Regions from separate parts of the Pseudomonas sp. PHC1 genome, predicted to be linked through region 2. Evidence: riboswitches for the same ligand, from Rfam matches in the RefSeq annotation. Region 2 holds a riboswitch; each other region holds the start of a gene.
The links. A riboswitch is a leader RNA that binds a small molecule or an ion and turns the genes downstream of it on or off. The one in region 2 is predicted to bind cobalamin.

Region 1 (3,267 bases), on a different contig from region 2:
GGGGACGCCAGTACAACCTGTGCTCCCCGGATCTGGCCGAACGCGCCCAAGCCGTCGACTGCCTGAGCGCCGCCGTGGATTTTTCCCGTGAGGCGGGTGCCACCAGCGTCACCTTTCACCCCGGCTACAAGGATCAGCTGGAAAATGGCGAGTTGCTGGACAACCTGATCAACGCGATCAATCAGGTCAGCACACGCTGCAACACCGATGGCATTGCCCTGTGCCTGGAAAACATGGGCGGACAGCGGCCGAAGTTCCCGGTATTCACGGTCGAGGAACACCTGCGCTTCCACCAGGAAACCGGATGCTTCGTGACCATCGACGTGACGCACCTGTGTTCGCTGCTGCCGTATGGCGAAAGCCTGTTCGAAGCCATCGCCGGTCTGGCGCCGATCACTCGGCACCTGCACATTGCCGATCTCAACGATACGCACCACCAACATCTGCCGATCGGCGAAGGCAACCTGCGCCTGAGCGATGTGCTCAATCGCTTCGCGGTCAACGGCTATCGCGGGGTCGCGGTGGTGGAAGAGTTCATTCCGCGTTTCTCCACCGAGTACTACCTGGAGAAGGCCCTGGCCTACAAGGAGGGGGTCGAGGAACTGCTCGCCGGCACGCGGCAACGCACCCATGCCGGTTGATTCCGCACTGGCAAAACCGGCGTCGCACAACGAGATAGCGACCGGCATTCGCGATGCGCTGCCGTTCGTGTTCTCGCTGTTGCTGACCTTCACCCTGATCGGCATGCTCGGGCGTCGCCATGGCCTGGACTTGCCGGCCATGGTGGTGTTCAGCGGTACGGTGATGGCCTCGCCGTTGCAACTGACGCTGCTGGAAACGCCCGCGCATCTGCTGAACGCCTTTGGTGTGCTGGTCTCTGCACTGAGCATCAACCTGCGCTTTCTGGTTTTCACGCTGAGCCTCAAATCCAGCCTTGAAGGGCCGATCAAGGCGTTCGTTCCGGCGCTGGCGGTGATGGCCAATGCTGCATTCACGCTAATGTCGATCCGCAAGGAACAGCAACCGATCAGTCGTGCGTACGCCAACACCGTGTGTTTTTTGCTGTACGCCGCCGCCCTGCTCGGCACCATCGCCGGCTATTGCTTTGCGAGCCTGGCCGACAACGCCGTGATGGATCACGTCAGCGTGGTGATCGCCGTCTTCATCAGCGCCTCGCTTGGCAAGATGGCCCGCGAGCGTCACAGCTTCCACGCGCAATGGATCGCCGGCCTGGCCACCGCCGTCAGCTTGCTGTCGCTGGGCGAAGTGAGCCTGCTGCTGGTCCTGGCGGTCACAGTCCTGACGAGTTATGCCTATGACCGAACCTAGTACTTTCTGGCTGTATGTGCTGATCTGCGCGCTGGTGTCCGCGATTTGCCGGCTGCTGCCGCTGGCGGTCGATGTCGAGCGGCTGTCCGGCGGTGCCCGCAGCTTCATCGGTCGCCTCGGCAAGTACACGTCGGTGGCGATGCTGGTCAGCCTGCTGGCCGGGTCACTCCATCCGCTGACCAAGCAGCACGCAGCCGCCATGCAGTGGGTCGTGCCGGTCACGCTGGCCTGGCTGCTGAGCCTGACGCCAATCAAGTCCTACTATGCGTTTCTGATCGCCTTGGCGGTGTACGTGGCACTCGCGACGCTTTAGCCGTCGATTGACGCGAATCCCCCGCCCATGGTCTCCTACACAACTTGTTACGGGTGCCCTTCACAGGGTGAAACGGGAAACCGGTGAATCATGTGCTTTACTCTCAAGCCATGTCAGTCCGGTGCTGCCCCCGCAACGGTAAGCGAGCGAAGCGTCAGATCCACTGTGCCCACGGGCATGGGAAGGTGACGCTTGCAGGTTGGCCTGACGCCAACCCCTCGTGAGCCCGGAGACCGGCCCGCAACACACAGTGCGCATCCTTGCGCCACTGAACATAACAAACCCGCGGTGGGCGGGCGCTGTTCGAACCTCTGTGTGCCCGGCCGCAGGGGCTTTCATGCGCTCTATTCACCCGCTGACACTCCAGAGGGAAGCGCCATGTCGATCATCAGCAGCACCGGCAGCAATTCGGACAAGATCTCCAGCACCACCACCCTGAGCCAACGCCTGACCGCCGCCGTCTGCGCGTCGATCCTGGGCGCCTGCCTGGTGTATTTCGCCGGTTTTTCGCACATCGAAGCGGTACACAACGCCGCTCACGATACCCGCCACAGCGCCGCGTTCCCGTGCCACTGAGACCTGACGACATGATCAAGCGTATTGCGCAGACCGCAGGTTTCACGGGCCTTCTGGCCGCCCTGCTTCTGACATTGCTGCAAAGCTTCTGGGTATCGCCGCTGATTCTTCAGGCAGAAACCTACGAAAAGGCCGAACCGGTTGCCGAAGCTCACGAACACGCCGCCGGCACCGCCGCCCACACTCACGATGCCGAGGCCTGGGAGCCGGAAGACGGCTGGCAGCGCGTGGTGTCCACCACTGGCGGCAATCTGGTGGTTGCCGTGGGTTTTGCCCTGATGCTGGCCGGCCTGTACACCCTGCGTGCACCGACCAAAACGTCACAAGGCCTGCTCTGGGGCTTGGCCGGTTACGCAACCTTCGTGCTCGCGCCGACGATGGGCCTGCCGCCTGAGCTGCCGGGGACTGCCGCCGCGGATCTGGCCTCGCGTCAAATGTGGTGGATCGGCACTGCCGCCTCCACCGCTGTCGGCCTGGCCTTGATCGCATTCAGCCGCCACTGGCTGATGAAGATCCTCGGCGTGGCAATCCTTGCCGTGCCGCACGTGATCGGCGCGCCGCAACCGCAAGTGCATTCGATGCTCGCTCCGGAGGCCCTTGAAGCTCAGTTCAAAATCGCTTCGCAGCTGACCAACGTCGCGTTCTGGCTGGCCCTGGGTCTGATCAGCGCCTGGTTGTTCCGCCGCAAAAGCGAAGGTCAGTACCCCGCATGACCGATGACAGCGCAGTGCCGACTTTCGTGGTCGGCCTGGGCTGCCAGCGCGGCTGCCCCGCCAGCACGCTGCGCGCATTGCTTGACCAGGCGTTGCAGGCGCACCGGATTGATCTTGAAAAGATCAAGGCGCTGGCCAGCATCGACCTCAAACGCGATGAACCCGGTTTGCAGGAACTCGCCGCCCAACTGGCACTGCCGTTGCTGTATTTCAGCAGTGAAGAACTGGCCAGTTATCAGCAACGCTTGAGTCACCACTCACAGATCGCCTTCGAACGCACCGGCTGCTACGGCGTGGCGGAAAGTGCCGCGCTGGCGCTCGCCGAACAGTTGATCA
Region 2 (3,267 bases):
TTGCTGTTCGAGCCGACGGTGACGTACAACTTGCTGCCGTCCTTGCTGGCGATGACGTTTTTGGTCCAGTGATGATTGAGTGTGCCGCCCGGCAGGTCCACAACCTTGATCGGCTGGGTCTTGATCTCGGTCACGCCGGGCTCGTAATTAAAGCGCAACAGGCGATCGGTATCGGCGACGTACAGGTCGTTGCCGACCAGCGTCATGCCGAACGGCGAGTTGAGGTTTTGCAGAAATACCGTGCGGGTTTCGGCTACGCCGTCATGATCGGCGTCACGCAGCAGGGTGATGCGGTTCGGGCTGGGAGTGCCGGCGCCGGCTCGGCTCACGACTTTTTTCTGCACCCAGCCGCGAATGCCCTTGCTGTCGTCTGGTTTGGGCGGGGCGTTGGTTTCCGCCACCAGCACATCGCCATTGGGTAATACGTAGAGCCAGCGCGGGTGATCGAGATTCTCGGCAAACGCTGCCACCTGTGTGCCTGCCGCTGTGGTCGGTTTGGCGCCAGCCGGCCAGCCGACGGCCGGGGCGATGTTCACCGTCGGGATCAGGGTCTTGTTCGGTTCGGGCAGTTTGGGTGACGGGCCAGTGCCGTCGGAGACTTGCAGGCTGGAGGATTCACCACAGGCGGTGAGCCCTCCGGCGAGCATGATGACGAAAACGAACGGGGTTTTGCGCATTGTTGACCTTCCCTATGAATGCATTCCTGACCATAGAGAAGCACACAATCGCGATGGTTCAAACCTTCAGCCGCGGGCTTCCTTGAAAAGCACGGCAATGCCGGGGTGATAGTTACCGGCTTCACTGCGTAATTTGCGGTAGGCATAGGGGAAGTACCAGGCGACGGCGCAGGTGTGTTCCTTTTGCAGGTCGTCGACCATGTCCTGCAATTCTTCCGGGCTGGCGCTGTGCTGGGCTTTTTGCGGGGCGACGAACAGACAGCCGAGTTTCAGGTCGCTGGCGTAGCTGATGCGCTTGGCGTCGCTGGTGATATCCGCCAGGGCCTGGGTCAGATTCAGGCTGGTGACGCGCGGCCAGCGTTGGGTCGCCTGAATGAAGGCACGATCCTCGGCGCCAGCAATAAACAAATCGGCACGGGCGTTGCGCTCGCCTTCTTCGTTCTGTTTGCGGGTGGCAGTGTCGCGCAGCGTGACCAGTTCAGCCATCCACGCGGCGGCCGACAGCAGGCCAAGGTTGGCTTTTTCGTCGTGCCAGTAGGGCGTGTCATTGTCGCCGCGCACGGCGTTGTAACGGTCGATACAGTCAAACCAGCGTTCCAGCACCGGGCGCAGGAATTCCAGTCGCGGATTGCTGATGATCATGCCTTGCATGGTGCTCTCCCTTGTTATTGTGATGTGCTCTCTGCAGTCAAAAAGCATGGCTCTTTGATATCACTCATGGCAGTGTGGCACAAGATTGGCGTCAGTTAATTGATCGGCGGCAGTTATTCGCCGCACAAGTCCCTCTTCAATTGACGCTCCACCCCCAACCCTCTAACCTTCGCGGCTTGTTTCAGGTGCTCTGTGGCGCATGTCGACAGAGTGAAACAGGGAAGCCGGTGAGGCGGGTCTTCAAGCGATGAACCCTCACAATCCCGGCGCTGCCCCCGCAACGGTAAATGAGTGAAAGCTGCGTCTGATGCCACTGCGTAAAAGCGGGAAGGCGCGCAGCCAGGCACCAGCCGCTCATGAGCCCGGAGACCGGCCTGATCCATCCAGCGGCATCACGGTGGGCGATGCCAGGCTTGTTGCCGTCTATTCTTGTGCCTGCCCGCCGTTATCCAGCCTCAACGGAGAGCTCCCCCATGACTGATTCCCCCGAACGCGACGAGCGCCATCTCGCGCGCATGCAGCGCAAAAAAGCCGTGATCGACGAGCGCATCGCCAATTCGCCAGACGAATGCGGTCTGGTGCTGGTGCTGACCGGCAACGGCAAAGGCAAAAGCAGCTCGGCATTCGGCATGCTCGCCCGCGCCATGGGCCACGGCATGCAGTGCGGCGTGGTGCAGTTCATCAAGGGCCGCAACAGCACCGGCGAAGAACTGTTCTTCCGCCGCTTCCCCGAACAGGTGCGCTTTCATGTGATGGGCGAGGGCTTCACCTGGGAAACCCAGGATCGCCAGCGCGACATCGCCGCCGCCGAGGCTGCATGGGAAGTCTCCCGCGAGTTGTTGCGCGATCCGTCGATCGGTCTGGTGGTGCTCGATGAACTGAATATTGCCCTCAAACATGGCTACCTCGATCTGGATCAGGTGCTCAGCGATCTGCAGGCCCGCCCGCCGATGCAACACGTGATCGTCACTGGCCGCGGCGCCAAGCCGGAAATGATCGAGATGGGCGACACCGTCACGGAAATGGGCATGATCAAGCACGCCTTCCAGGCCGGTATCAAAGCGCAGAAAGGCGTCGAACTTTGAATCAACCACGTCACTGCCCGGCGGTACTGATCGCCGCGCCGGCCTCCGGCCAGGGCAAGACCACCGTCACCGCTGCGCTGGCCCGTCTGCATCGCAATCAGGGGCGCAAGGTTCGTGTGTTCAAATGCGGCCCTGACTTTCTCGACCCGATGATCCTCGAGCGCGCCAGCGGTGCGCCGGTCTATCAACTGGACATGTGGATGGTCGGCGAGCAGGAAAGCCGACGCCTGTTGTGGGAAGCCGCTCACGAAGCCGATCTGATCCTGATCGAAGGCGTGATGGGCCTGTTCGATGGCACGCCATCGAGCGCCGACCTGGCGCGGCATTTCGGCGTTCCGGTGCTCGGCGTGATCGACGGCACGGCCATGGCTCAGACCTTCGGCGCACTGGCCCTGGGCCTGGCGCGCTATCAGCCGGACTTGCCGTTCGCCGGCGTGCTGGCCAACCGCGTCGGCACCGTGCGCCATGCGCAGTTACTCGAAGGCAGCCTCACCGAAGGTCTGCGCTGGTACGGCGCGTTGTCCCGGGAAACCGGGATCGAACTGCCGAGCCGCCATCTCGGTCTGGTGCAGGCCAGCGAACTCAATGACCTCGACGTGCGCCTCGATGCCGCCGCCCAAGCGCTGGCCGGCACTTGCGAGGTAGCGCTGCCACCGGCCGTCGAGTTCGCTGCGCCTGAAATCGTTGAGACCGAAAAACTGCTCCAAGGCGTTCGGATTGCGGTCGCCCGCGACGAAGCCTTCGCCTTCACCTACGGTGCCAGCCTCGATCTGTTACGGGCGATGGGCGCCGAGCTGAGTTTCTTCTCGCCGATCCGCGATGCGCAATTGCCCGAAGCGGACAGCTTGTACCTG
Region 3 (3,267 bases), on a different contig from region 2:
AACACCGCCGCGACCGGTTGACCGGGCAGCCAGTCGGCTTGCCAGTCACCCAGTGCGGCGGTGTTTTTGTTCGGGTAGTAAATCGCCGTGCGCGGCAGCGTTTGCGGCTCGCCCCACACGTAATCCCGCGCCAGCCAGCGACTGGCCAGGCAGCGGAAGAAATCCAGCGCATTGCCCAGGCCGCCCTGACGCAGAAACTGCCAGAGCCGGTCGCGATCCTCGGCGTCCACGGTGCTCAGGTCGCTGAGCTCCGGGTCGGGACGGTCATCGCCCGGCACCAGAATCACCTGCACGCCACGTTCGGACAACTCGACCAGCCTCTCGACGCCATACCGCCAATAAGCGATGCCGCCGTGCAGCGAGATCAGAATGACCCTGGCGTGGCGCAGCACCTCATCGACATACAGGTCGACCGACGCATGGTTCTGCACCTGCATCGGGTTGGCCAGCCGCACGCTCGGGTAATCCTCGGGCAATTGCTGCGCGGCTTCGGCGAGCAAGGCAAGGCTGGAGTCGCCGCTGCACAGGATCACCAGCTCGGCGGGGGTCTGTCCAAGGTCGGCAATGTTGTCATCCGACACGAAACCGCCGGGCTGGGTCCTGAGCAGGTGCATGGCTTAAACGCTGAGCGCGGCGCGCAGTTGCGCTTCGAGCTGCGCGGCGTCCAGTGCCTGACCGATCAGCACCAGACGCGTCACCCGCGCCTCATCAGCGCCCCACTGACGGTCGAAGTGCTTGTCAAAACGCGTGCCCACGCCCTGAATCAGCAGCCGCATCGGCTTGTTCGGGATCGCCGCGAAACCTTTGACCCGCAGGATGCCGTGCTGAACGACCAGTTGCGTCAGTGCGTCGAGCAGCAGGCTCTCATCGGCTTGCGGCAGTTCGATGGAGATCGAATCAAAGGCGTCGTGATCGTGGTCATCGTGATCGTCATCGCCTTCACCGTGGTGGTGATCGTGATGGCTGTGACGGCTGTCGATGTGTTCTTCGGAACCGGCACCCAGCCCAATCAACACGTCCAACGGCAGGCGACCGTTGCTGGCTTCGACGATTTTTACCGCTGGCGGCAGCTCTTCAGCGACTTCCAGACGCACGCGAGCGAGGTCTTCCGCGCTGGTCTGGTCGGCCTTGTTGAGAATCACAAGATCGGCGCTGGCCAATTGGTCGGCGAACAGTTCGTGCAGCGGCGATTCGTGGTCCAGGTTCGGATCGAGTTTGCGCTGGGCGTCGACCTGATCCGGGAACGCAGCGAAGGTGCCAGCGGCCACGGCCGGGCTGTCGACTACGGTGATCACCGCGTCAACGGTGCAGGCGTTGCGGATTTCCGGCCACTGGAAGGCTTGCACCAAAGGTTTTGGCAGGGCCAGGCCCGAGGTTTCGATCAGGATGTGGTCAAGGTCGCCGCGACGGGCCACCAGTTCGCGCATCACCGGGAAGAACTCTTCCTGAACCGTGCAGCACAGACAACCGTTGGCCAGTTCGTAGACGCGGCCGGTGGCTTCTTCTTCGGTGCAGCCGATGGTGCACTGCTTGAGGATTTCACCGTCGATGCCCAGCTCGCCGAACTCGTTGACGATCACCGCGATGCGGCGGCCCTGGGCGTTGTCGAGCATGTGCCGCAGCAAGGTGGTTTTGCCCGAGCCGAGGAAGCCGGTGACGATGGTGACGGGGAGTTTGGCCAGTGTTTTCATCGGATGCCCTTTGGCAAGGTGGCGGGCATACGGGACGAGACCGGCAACGCGGGTGCGTGCCTGGAGAGTTCGCCACCGGATCACCCCGCCCGGTTGAAAGTGAGAATCTGTGACGAGGCAGGTCTCCTGGCTGACGATGTTCGGGCCTTGGCCCGGTATTCGCTGCGCCTTCCCGCTGGCTCTGGATGGAGTTGGCAGTGGCGTGGCAGCGAACAGCACCGTTCACAGTTGCGGGGGCAGCCGCGGCTTGGACCGCGTTCCCTTCTTAGCTTCGGCGTGGGCCGAAGAACCTCGAAAGCGCAAGGCTACGCATGCGCGCAAGGCGGGTCAACGTCTGCAGCAATGTCGTTATATGGACATCGTTCTTTAATATATTGATCGAAAACAGTTCTCAATTAAAAAATTAGTTGTAGGCAATCTCTTACATATCATCTAACCACCAAACTGCCCATCACGACGCTCGACCTCGGAATAGAGCGCTCGAACTCTCCAATTACATATCTTTACAAAAACCAAATTGATAAATTAAAACAAGATATGAAACATGAAGATTCAAAGGACGCTGCACTCTACAAGAAAGGAATTCTTGCATGCCTGATTACTATCAGCATTCAACGCTCTCTATTCCTGCCCATCTGACTTACGTGCCTGCAACATGAGCGCCGACAATGCATTGCGGCAATCTGATGGAACCGTACTGCAGGAACTGTCGCAACTACTGCGTCATTGCCACTACGCGCACAGTTACCAATATCCGGCGGTCCAGGTCGGGTTGTTGGGGCACGATGTGTGTCAGGCGTTCAACGCGACGTGGGAGCATTTGCACCCCGATGCCTACCTGAGCGCGGAGAACGGCATTCGCCAGCGGCGCATCTGCAAGTTCGAATACCGCCAACGGGAGCGCCAGTGGACGCCGCTGCAAGACTGCCATTTCTTTCAAGCCCAGGCCCACAACCCGCTGCTGGGTGGCGTCCAGCGCACCTACAGCCGCAGCGAGTCAACGTTTATCGAGTCTCCGGTCCTGCAAACCGTGCTCGCCGCCGACCTGGCGCTGATGGATCTGACGATCGGCCCGCGCGACTGGCTGGTGACCTGTCACCAGTTCCGTATCCTCTGCGATCGGCGTAATGCCGGTCACGCCACACCCGAGGGCCGCCATCGCGACGGACACGATTTTGTCTTTCAACATCTGATTCAACGCCAGTGCGTCAGCGGCGGTGAAAGTCGGATATTCAATGAAAGTGGCAACTGTGTATTCAAAGCAACTTTGACGGATTACATGGAAACAGCCGTATTGAATGACCGAATACTTCTGCACGAAGTTTCCCCACTGCAAACATCAAGCATTAATTCGAATCGCGGCAGCCGCGACATGTTGATAATCGATTTCGACCTGGCGGACTACTAATGAACTCTTTGACGCATGCACTTTCAGCCAACCCACCCGGCACACATGACTTTATTATTGAACAGTTCCAACAGGCCTGTGCTCGACGAGTTTCAACCTTGTCGTTGACCGCCAACGAAAACATATTGTCCGAGACCGCGCGCACGCTCGGACAGAACCGTTTTTACG

Region 1: it holds a riboswitch for cobalamin, as region 2 does, so the genes downstream of both, ACKJSM_RS16960 (CbtB domain-containing protein) here and cobO (cob(I)yrinic acid a,c-diamide adenosyltransferase) in region 2, are expected to answer to the same signal.
Region 3: it holds a riboswitch for cobalamin, as region 2 does, so the genes downstream of both, cobW (cobalamin biosynthesis protein CobW) here and cobO (cob(I)yrinic acid a,c-diamide adenosyltransferase) in region 2, are expected to answer to the same signal.

What each region holds. Positions count from the first base shown of each region.
Region 1 is NZ_JBJXHJ010000012.1:110,055-113,321, reverse strand. Features, by position in the region: gene ACKJSM_RS16975 (sugar phosphate isomerase/epimerase family protein) at 1-641, shown strand, start outside; gene ACKJSM_RS16970 (AzlC family ABC transporter permease) at 631-1,329, shown strand; gene ACKJSM_RS16965 (hypothetical protein) at 1,316-1,642, shown strand; cobalamin riboswitch at 1,677-1,899, shown strand; gene ACKJSM_RS16960 (CbtB domain-containing protein) at 2,021-2,218, shown strand; gene ACKJSM_RS16955 (CbtA family protein) at 2,230-2,931, shown strand; gene ACKJSM_RS16950 (cobalamin biosynthesis protein) at 2,928-3,267, shown strand, end outside.
Region 2 is NZ_JBJXHJ010000035.1:26,804-30,070, reverse strand. Features, by position in the region: gene ACKJSM_RS27580 (PQQ-dependent sugar dehydrogenase) at 1-677, opposite strand, end outside; gene ACKJSM_RS27575 (hypothetical protein) at 744-1,328, opposite strand; cobalamin riboswitch at 1,495-1,721, shown strand; gene cobO (cob(I)yrinic acid a,c-diamide adenosyltransferase) at 1,802-2,413, shown strand; gene ACKJSM_RS27565 (cobyrinate a,c-diamide synthase) at 2,410-3,267, shown strand, end outside.
Region 3 is NZ_JBJXHJ010000012.1:117,124-120,390, reverse strand. Features, by position in the region: gene cobN (cobaltochelatase subunit CobN) at 1-614, opposite strand, end outside; gene cobW (cobalamin biosynthesis protein CobW) at 618-1,691, opposite strand; cobalamin riboswitch at 1,790-2,000, opposite strand; gene ACKJSM_RS16990 (2OG-Fe dioxygenase family protein) at 2,347-3,099, shown strand; gene ACKJSM_RS16985 (hypothetical protein) at 3,099-3,267, shown strand, end outside.